3 regions of the Thiocapsa sp. C2-2m genome follow, and region 2 is predicted to be linked to each of the others. Evidence: predicted binding sites of a transcription regulator. Region 2 holds the regulator's gene; each other region holds the start of a gene.
What was found. The regulator FNR, encoded in region 2, switches genes on or off when oxygen is low (the NO sensors DNR and NnrR bind a similar motif). The targets are predictions, from matches to a motif close to TTGATNTANATCAA.
Positions count from the first base shown of each region.

Region 1: the regulator FNR is predicted to act here: its motif matches at 1,667-1,680, upstream of AADX97_RS12620 (cytochrome c oxidase subunit 3 family protein).
Region 3: the regulator FNR is predicted to act here: its motif matches at 1,157-1,170, upstream of AADX97_RS08905 (HyaD/HybD family hydrogenase maturation endopeptidase).

Region 1 is NZ_JBBWVD010000014.1:75,429-78,701, forward strand. It holds gene AADX97_RS12610 (CbbQ/NirQ/NorQ/GpvN family protein) at 1-694, opposite strand, end outside; gene AADX97_RS12615 (cytochrome C oxidase subunit IV family protein) at 701-982, opposite strand; gene AADX97_RS12620 (cytochrome c oxidase subunit 3 family protein) at 991-1,575, opposite strand; gene AADX97_RS12625 (DsrE family protein) at 1,822-2,262, opposite strand; gene chrA (chromate efflux transporter) at 2,632-3,273, shown strand, end outside.
Region 2 is NZ_JBBWVD010000001.1:189,509-192,781, forward strand. It holds gene AADX97_RS00830 (CTP synthase) at 1-230, opposite strand, end outside; gene AADX97_RS00835 (sulfur globule family protein) at 557-949, shown strand; gene fnr (fumarate/nitrate reduction transcriptional regulator Fnr) at 1,111-1,869, shown strand; gene dnaQ (DNA polymerase III subunit epsilon) at 2,073-2,795, opposite strand; gene rnhA (ribonuclease HI) at 2,984-3,273, opposite strand, start outside.
Region 3 is NZ_JBBWVD010000009.1:127,097-130,369, reverse strand. It holds gene AADX97_RS08915 (hypothetical protein) at 207-662, shown strand; gene AADX97_RS08910 (HypC/HybG/HupF family hydrogenase formation chaperone) at 847-1,092, opposite strand; gene AADX97_RS08905 (HyaD/HybD family hydrogenase maturation endopeptidase) at 1,216-1,686, shown strand; gene AADX97_RS08900 (superoxide dismutase) at 2,618-3,199, opposite strand.

The DNA.
Region 1 (3,273 bases), on a different contig from region 2:
GCAGTGAGCCGGCGATCCGCACCAGTAGCTCGGCCCATGCGCTCTCGATCCCGGTTTCTCCGATCAGGATCGCGACCTCCAGGCGTGGCGCGGGAAAGCCGAGCGTGACCGCGACGAAGCGCTGGCGCGTGCTCGGCTTCATCCCCTTGAGCAGGTTCTGATAACCGGGATTGTAGGAGACGACCAACATGAATCCGGGCGGCGCCTGCAGGGTCTCGCCGGTGCGCTCCAACGGCAGGATACGTCGATCGTCGGTGAGCGGATGCAGCACCACCGTGGTGTCCTTGCGCGCCTCCACCACCTCGTCGAGATAGCAGATGGCGCCCTCGCGCACCGCACGGGTGAGCGGACCATCGCTCCAGAAGGTCCCCTCGGCGCCGATCAGATGGCGTCCCACCAGGTCCGCCGCGGTCAGGTCGTCATGACAGGCGACGGTGTAGAGCGAGCGCGACAGGCGCTCGGCCATATAGCGCACGAAGCGGGTCTTACCGCAACCCGTCGGCCCCTTGATCATCACGGGCAGGCGATTGTGGAATGCGTATTCGAAGAGCGCGACCTCGCGGCCTTGCGGCTTGTAAAAGATCGACTCGCGCTGGGTCTCGCGCTGGGTCTCGGCGGACGCCTGCGCCGCGTGACCGGCCATCGCGCCGGTGTTCGGAATCGAGATCGGACGAACGGCGTGTCTGGATGTCATCTGTGCTCAGCCGGCTAGTGTGAAGGCGACGGTGATTAGGGTTCCCGGGATCAACAGCCACAGGAGAATCACGAAGCGCCAGGGTCCGCGCACACCCTTCAGGCCCATGAAGAAATCGCCGATGAGTTGACCCTTGATCAAGGCAAAGCCGAGCACGAGCAGCGACAAAAACAAGGCCCGGTTTCCCGAGAGCAGATCAAAATAGCCGACGGCGAAGGTCACCACCGTTAGCACGACGAGCAGCAGATAGACCCGTGTGCAGGGGCGCATCGCGGTTTGCGTGTTCATGACGGTGTTCATCGCATCACATAGACCAAGGGGAAAAGGATCAGCCACACCAGATCGACCATATGCCAATAAACACCGCCGGTCTCCATGCCGGTATGCTCACTCGCGGAATAAGCACCTTGGTGGGTCTTCAGCGCCACCGCCGCCAGGATGACCATACCGAGCACCACATGCAGAAAATGAAAGAAGGTCAAGGAGAGATAAAACATATAGAAGGTGTTGCTGCTCAGCCGCACGCCTTCGCCGAAATGGTGGGCATACTCCGCCGATTTGACGACCAGAAACAGGGTGCCCATGGCCAGGGCGGCGAGCAGCCAGCGCACGCTCGTTTTGCGTTGATCCTCGCGGATTGCGGCAATGGCGCGCACTACGAAATAGCTGCTGGTGATCAGGGCCAGGGTGTTGAACAGCGCCGCGCGCTGATCGAGCGTGGCCTGGTATTGGTTGAACATCGCCACATCGCCCATGCGCGCGAAGGCATAGGAGGCGAAAAAGATGGCGAAGACCGCCAGCTCGGCGAGGATGAAGATCCAGATCGCCAAATCACCCGGCGGGTGACGGACGGGCGGGACTGCCGTGAGCGTTGCGGACATCGAGGGCTCTTGATCAGGTCGGATTGGGTCGGATCGGGCATCGGCGGCCCTTCATTGACCTGCATCCTAGAGGGACTGTCGGATATCGGCTTTGATCGACATCAAATCGGGGTGCGGCGGGATCCAGGCCAGCGCGCCTTTCTGACAACTAGCCGACCTCGCACTTCTTTCACAAAGTCCACGCAGACAAAGGCCGCAGGCACCCACCGACGGGCAAGCCGCCGAGGGCGCCTGCGGCCGTGTGGGCTACCAGCTGATGACCTGATAGCTCGGGTCGAAGAGATATTCGCTCACGAGCTCGGGGTTGCCGAGCATGGCGCCTTCAACGAGGCTCTGCGGGTCGATCCCCTGCATCTTGATGCAGAGACGGCAGACGATCATCTTCGCCCCACGCGCCATCAGATCCGCGAGCATGTCGGCGACCGTCGGTCCGGAATCGCCGAAAGGCTCGTCGGGTGCATTTGCGGTGGCGTAGGCGACCGCCTGATGATTCAGGAAGAACGCGACCGGGTGCCCGCGCTCGAGCATGTTCGATGCAAAGTGCATCGCGTGACCGGCAGTGGCAGTCTGACTCGTCGTCAAGTTGATGAACAGGCCCATCGATTTATCTTCGGTGGCTTGGGCGTTGGTGACGACGCATAGAGTGACGAGCAGCAGGCCCAAGCACCAGGTCTTTAAAGTGCGCATGAGGGTATTGACTCCTTGTGGTTGGTCTTGATTCGGATCGGTTGTTTCGATTTGCGGCCTCCGTTTGGATGGCGCCGGGCGACTCCGCGTCATGACGTCACCACCCGAGACTCACGATAGGAGAACCCTCGGGTCCCGACCTTGACGGATATCAAACGACAACCGGCCCGCGGCGCGCGTCGCTAGGCGAAGAGTTTTTCCGGTTCAGCATCAAGCGCGGGCTGCCGTCAGATGTATCGCGGCCAAGGGCATTTGTGATCATACTGTCCCATCACATCGATAGCCGGCCTATCGGAAACCCTTCTGGCCTGAGTGAGGCCCCTCCAGGACACCAACAGGTCCGAGAGGATTCCCGCTCCGAGATCCTTTATGGCAACGACACGCGAGACCGCCAAAACATTACCCGGTCGATCGCCCGCGCAAGCCCCTGCATCCTCGCCGCCGCGATCCGTGACCCTCGGGGATGCCTTTCTCTATTGGCTCAAGCTCGGCTTCATCAGCTTCGGCGGACCGGCCGGACAGATCTCGATGATGCACACCGAGTTGGTGGAGCGGCGACGCTGGATCAGCGAGCATCGGTTCCTGCATGCGCTGAACTACACCATGATGCTGCCCGGACCGGAGGCGCAGCAGCTTGCGACCTATATCGGCTGGCTGATGCACGGGACACTCGGCGGCATCATGGCGGGCGTGCTCTTTGTGCTGCCGTCGCTCGCGATCCTGATCGCGCTGACCTTCGTCTATCTGGCCTACGGCGATCTGCCGGTGGTCGCCGGTATCCTCTACGGGATCAAGCCAGCGGTGACGGCAATCGTCGTCTTCGCGGCCTGGCGCATCGGATCCCGAGCGCTGCGCAACGGCGCGCTCTGGGCGATCGCCGCGGCGGCCTTCGTCGCCATTTTCGCGCTGAACGTGCCGTTTCCGGCGATTGTGCTCGGCGCGGGCCTGATCGGCTATCTGGGTGGGCGCATCGCGCCGGATCGATTCAGGACCGGCGGCGGACATGACTCC
Region 2 (3,273 bases):
CGCTCGTAGTGGCCGAGATCCAGGTCGGTCTCCGCCCCGTCGTCGGTCACATAGACCTCGCCGTGCTGGAACGGACTCATGGTGCCCGGATCCACGTTGATATAGGGATCGAGCTTGATCATGGTCACCCGCAGGCCGCGAGCCTCCAACAGCGCCCCGAGAGACGCCGACGCGATGCCTTTACCGAGCGACGAGACAACACCGCCGGTGATGAAGATGAACTTGGTCATGGGGGTCGAGGAGGCAGTCGAGGGCGATGGCCCGTATCCGCCGACACGCTACCAAAATCCCCGGATCCGCTCAACGGGGATACAGGCGCGCGCTGACCCGAGCACTCGGGACGACCATCGCACGCCCGAACCCTGCCGCCGGCCCCGGGCCGGCCCCGGCAAACTTCACAAAATCCAGAGATCTGGGTATATTTGACGGCGTTTCGCAAGTCACGAAACACACCCTCTCGGCGCTGCCGGCGCTCGTCAGGATCGGGCGGCGTCGCAGCGGCCTTGATCGATGTTGTTGATGATGAATGTCAAATGTCAATAGAGGAGCGTCAACGATGCATCAAACAGCGAAATTGTTGAGTGCCGCCGTAATCGCAGGCGCCGCCGCCTTCGCCGTGAGCCCGGCCCAGGCGTGGTGGGGACCGGGTTGGGGCGGTCCGGGCTACGGCGGCTACGGGCCCGGTTATGGCTCCGGTCTCGGCGACTTGTTCGGCGACATGCTCGGCGACGGCTGGGGCGACTTCAACATGAACATGAGCGGCGGCGGTCGCGGCTACGGACGTGGTCGCGGCTACGGACGCGGCTACGGTTACGGCTATCCAGGCTACGGTTACGGTTACCCCGGCTACGGCTATGGCTATCCGGGTTACGGCACCCCCTACTACGGCGTGCCGTATGCTGCGCCCTACGCCGCGCCCGCTGCCCCCGCGACCGGCGAAGCGAAGTAAGCCGAACGCCGATTCGTCAGGCTCGCGTCAAGGCCGCGCCCGCGAGGGCGCGGCCTTTTCTTGCGGGTTCAGGTCGACCCGATGACAAGAAGATAATCTTCGCTTGATCCAGATCAAACGACGGTTCAAAATCAGGCGATCGAAGATTGTGGGGCGATGCTGTGAGCCATCATAAAGTCATCTCGTTGGAGACCATTCGCATCGCCTGCAGGAACTGCTCCCTGTCGTCGCTCTGTTTGCCGATGGGCCTTGCACCGGACGATGTGGAGCGACTCGACGAGATCGTAAAGCGAACACGACCGCTTCACCGGGGTGACTTTTTGTTTCGCGACGGGGACCGATTTCGTTCGCTCTATGTTGTGAAGACCGGCTCCGTGAAGACCTTTGCCCCCAGCCCCGAGGGCGGCGAGCAGGTGCTGGGTTTTCATCTTCCGGGCGAGGTGATCGGGTTGGATGCGATCGACAAGGACATCCACGCCTGCTCGGCCAAGGTGCTCGAGACATCCGCCATCTGCGAGATCCCTTTCACCCGGCTCGAAGAGCTCACGGCGACCATTCCAAGTCTTCAGCATCAGATGTATCGGCTGCTCAGCAAAGAGATCGGGCACGACACGGACATGCTCTTGCTCCTCGGTAAAAAGAACGCCGAAGAGCGGCTCGCCGCCTTCCTGCTTAGCCTGTCCAAGCGACTGCACAAACGCGGATTGTCCGCGACCGACTTCTATCTGAGCATGTCCCGACACGAGATTGGTAACTACCTGGGTCTCGCCGTCGAGACCGTCAGCCGACTCTTCACGCGTTTCCAGGACGATGGCCTGATGAACGTCGACCGCAAGCACATTCAGTTGCTCGACGTGGACACGCTGGAGTCGCTGGTGGGCGGCGCCGGGCAGAATCGGCGCCAACAGCAGCAGAGCTAAACTGCGCCCGCTGCGGCTTTGGGATGCTCGTCGGACTGGATCTGCCCCGGAGCGATCGACAACCCTCGGAGTCGGCGCAGTTTAGGAAATTGAAACGATAAAATTCCAAACGGCGTCTCCGCCGAGACTGCGGGGTTCCAAAAGACCACACAGGATCTCGATGACGCATCTTGCGCCGGGCGCGGTTTAGACCGCGAGCGGTGTCATCCCTCGGCGCGAAGCCAAAGACAACCTTCGGCACTTGCCGCCTGGATCGCCGCGAGTCGCTCGGCGTGGGCGGCGAGCGCGGCCGGATCGGCCTGAGTCACCCGCAATCGCGGCCGACTCGGATCCAGTCGGCCGCGCTGCCGAGCGTTCGGCCCGGCATGAGACGGCGTCGCGAGATCCTCCCCGAGACTCAAGGCCACCTGCCCACCGGTCATGGCGAGATAGACATCCGCCAGGATCTCGGCATCGAGCAGAGCCCCGTGTAGGTCGCGATGGCGATGATCCACGCCGTAGCGCTTGCACAAGGCATCGAGGCTGTTGCGCTGCCCCGGATGGATGCGCCGAGCCATGAGTAGCGTATCCATCACCTCGCATCGATCCCCGATCCGCGGTACTTCGGCATTCCAGCCGGTAATCTCGCGATCGAGAAACCCGAGATCGAAGGCCGCGTTGTGAATGATCAGCTCGGCCCCTTCCAAATAGTCCAGGAAGCCCTCGGCGATCTCGGCGAAGCGCGGCTTGTCGGCGAGAAAGGCGTTGGTGATCCCGTGCACGTCGGAGGCGCCCGCATCGATCTGGCGATCCGGCTGAAGATAGCGGTGGAAGTTGTTTCCGGTCAGGCGGCGGTCGATCAGCTCGACACAACCGATTTCGATGATGCGATGGCCAGCCTGGGGGTCGAGACCCGTGGTCTCGGTATCGAGCACAATCTGTCTCATTTAAACCGCGTCCTAAGTGAAACCCGCCGCGTTGCAGGAAAGCAAATCCCCGAGGACTCCAAATGGCTCGTACCTGACGCGGTTTAAAGAGAAAAATTCCGATATCTGAATCGCGTCTGCGCCGAAGTCAGCCGAGTCACGCGACGCCGAGTCGACGCGAAGACCGCGCATGTCATGCCGGACGCGATTCAGCCCCCGATCCCGCGATTTGCCAGTCGGTCCGCACGCTCGTTCTCGGCATGACCGGCATGGCCCTTGACCCACTTCCAGCGCACCTGATGGCCGCCGATCGCGGTATCCAGACGCTCCCAAAGGTCGCGATTCTTCACGGGCTTGCGTTCGGCCGTCTGCCAGCCGTTGCGTTTCCAACGCGGCATCCATTCCTCGACCCCGCGTTTGACGTATTGAGAGTCGGTGACGATCTCCAGACAGGTCGGACGCTTCATGGTCTCCAGCGCCATGATGACCGCCATCAGCT
Region 3 (3,273 bases), on a different contig from region 2:
AGGCTCCGAGGGAATGATGCAAGTCAATGCAGTCTATATTGGAATTTGGTGATATAGAGAAACGCTGATCACGACAGCGTGTGGGCGCGACCGAGATACCGGCTACGCCGCACGTCCCGAGAACGGTTTCGGTCCGCATCGCGACCGATCTTCGCCGAGCCGGCACGCCACCCGGCCGGCCCACCGATAGGCCGAGGAGCTTCCCCATGCCCAAGATCAACAACGACCGCGCGCTGCGTGACGCCCTCAACGGACTCGACGCGCAGCAGCAACGCATTCTCGGCTCTCGCTTCGCCCAGCACGTCATGCAGCTGAGCAAGGACGAGCGGGTCAACCGCTCCATCGAAACCGGGATGCGCGACGAGGTCGCCCCCGGCGAGCTGGAAGACGCCTTCAAGGCGGCCAAGGCCTACGCAACCAAGACCTACACCGACTGCGGCAAGGACACCGACTGGCTGGCCCAAGCCGACCACTTCGTCGCCGCCGCCGCGGCAGCAGCCCTGACGCCGGATGCACTCCTGAGCGAAAAACAAAACCGCGCTTGGAAGGCCGCCATGCAGGCCCGCATGGCCGTCAACTGCACCCTCATCGAGGAAGACGACGCGCCCGAGACGTCCGAGGCCGAACATCAATACGCGCTGGCCGAGGCTTTCTTGGGCTAAGGCGATTTCTGCAAACCTCCATACCCGTAGGTTGTGCTGACGATAGGAAGCACAACTTGCCTCTACGGTTGGTTGTGCCTCGCACAGCTCGGCACAACCTACGCCCGTGGCATGAAGGTTTCCGGAATTCGCCTAAGACCGCATGGCGGTCGGTTTGCCCGCTCGGGCATCCCGGCCCGCCGGGTCAGACCTCGACCCGGCCGCCGTCCTGCGCCGCGAGGATCGCGTCATAGATCTCCCAGGCTGCGACCGCCTCCTCCTCGCTCATCCGACTGATCGCATGGCCCAGGTGCACGACCACATAGTCGCCGACGCCGATCGTCTCGTCCTGCAGCATGAAAAGATTAACCTCACGCTCCGCGCCTTTAGCCGTGCAACAGGCCAGGAAGCCGTCGACGGACTGGATCTGCATCGGGATACCGAGACACATGGACAAGCCCCCAAGGGAAGTCGATCATTGTTCGGCAGGCTAAGCCGCGCCGCGCGCACCTGCAAGGACGCAGATCAAACGATCGTCCGATCACTCATCATCAGCCCGAGAAGGTCCACCGCCGTGCAACCAACCACACTCATCCTCGGCCTCGGCAATGTCCTCATGACCGACGAGGCAGTGGGCGCCGAAGTGGTTCGCCGACTCGAGCAGGAAAGCGATCCGGACGCATCCCTCGTGTTCATAGACGGCGGAACCTTGAGCTTCACGCTCGCCCTGCCGATCGGGGACTGTCCTCGGCTGATCGTCGTCGATGCCGCAACGATGGGCGAACCGCCCGGCAGCGTCCGGGTCTTCGAGGGCGAGGCGATGGATCGCCAGCTCAGCATCAATGCCAAGACCGTTCACGAGGTCAGCCTCTCCGACCTGATGGACATCGCACGCCTCACCGACACCCTCCCGCTCCAACGCGCATTGGTCGGCATCGAGCCCGCATTCGTCGGCTGGGGCGACCGTCTCACGCCCGCGGTCGAGGCGGCGATCCCCGACGCCATCGCGCGGATCCGCTCGCTCCTTGATTGTTGGAACGCCTAACGGACGCGGCACGGCGAGAAGTGCACCGTCCAGGCGCTCGCTGACACACCACGGCGCACGTCCTCCGATTGCGCAGGCAACCATCGACCGACTCCCCGCTGCAACCAAGCGACATCCCGTCGCTCCGTCCTCGCCAGGCAGCCGCCAGATCGATGCAGTCGAGACGGATTCGGCCTGAGATCGCTTTCGCCATCCTTGCTTTGTGTACGATTTAGTTCTATCGTTCGAGAGCACGCTACGTTTACATTTGTAGCGTGCCATCATCAAACCACAAACTAAGGAATAGCCGACATGCGACCCACGACGATTCGCTCCCTCTCGGTCTGCGCACTTTGCGCAGTCACAATCACCTTCGCGATCAGCGGCCCGGTCTTCGCCGCATCCGCATGTAAGGGCCTGGAAGAGGCGGTATGCGGGACTACGGAGGCGTGCCGCTGGCAGGCCGGTTATACACGAAAGGATGGTATCGAGGTCTCCAGCCACTGTCGCAGCACGGGAAAAGCGAAAGCGGCGGCGCCGCAGGAATCGGCCCCGGATGCGGCAGCCTCAAACGATGCCGACAAGCCGTCCTGACCGATCGCCCGGGCAGCTCCGGCCGCGTCGCTGAATCGCAACGGTTGGGTGGACACGCGTAGCCAAGTGCAGTCCACCCGACCGGCCGGTCGGAGTAGTGAGCGGGGTTCGTAGCGGCGTTGGGGCGGATGTTTGAGCTCCCCTGTTGCCGGACGCTGAAACTTGCGGGCCGCGGCCTCGATCAGGCGCAGTCCGTCAAGTGCTTCCGAAAACCGGGGCATCGCCGCGAGGCAACCCATCCGCTCAGAATCCATCTGCGAAGCACGATGGCCCAGCGTTGCGCTGGGCCATTTCGAATGCCTATCTCTTCAAGTGCTCGGCAAAGGTCGAGGCGAAACGATGAAGAAATCGCGCTTGATCAAGAGGCAAGGTTGGCTGCCACGAACTCCCAGTTGATCTTGTCCCAGATCGCCTCGAGATACTTCGGACGGGCATTGCGATAGTCGACGTAGTAGGCGTGCTCCCAGACGTCGACCGTCATGAGCGCGGTCTTGCCCTCGGTCATCGGAGTGCCTGCGTTGGAGGTGTTGTGAATGTCGATGGAGCCGTCGACGTTCTTGACCAGCCAGGTCCAGCCCGAGCCGAAGTTGGTGGCCGCAGCTTGAGAGAACTGCTTCTTAAATTCGTCGAACGAGCCGAATTTTGCGTTGATCGCGTCGGCAAGTGCCCCGGTCGGTGCACCGCCGCCGTTCGGACTGAGACAGTTCCAATAGAAGGTGTGATTCCACACCTGGGCTGCGTTGTTGAACAATCCGCCCGAGGATTTCATGATGATGTCTTCGAGGCTCATGGTCTCGAACTCGGTGCCGGGGATCAGGTTGTTGAGGTTGTTGACGTAGGTCTGGTGATGCTTGCCGTAGTGGTAGTCGATCGTTTCGGCGGATATCACAGGCTCAAGTGCATTCTTTTCGTAGGGTAACGCCGGAAGTTCATGGGCCATGGTCAAGCCTCCTCGAAGGTTAAAATCGACAGTGGTCTAGGGTCACCCGAGATGTTGGACCGCGATCGGGTATC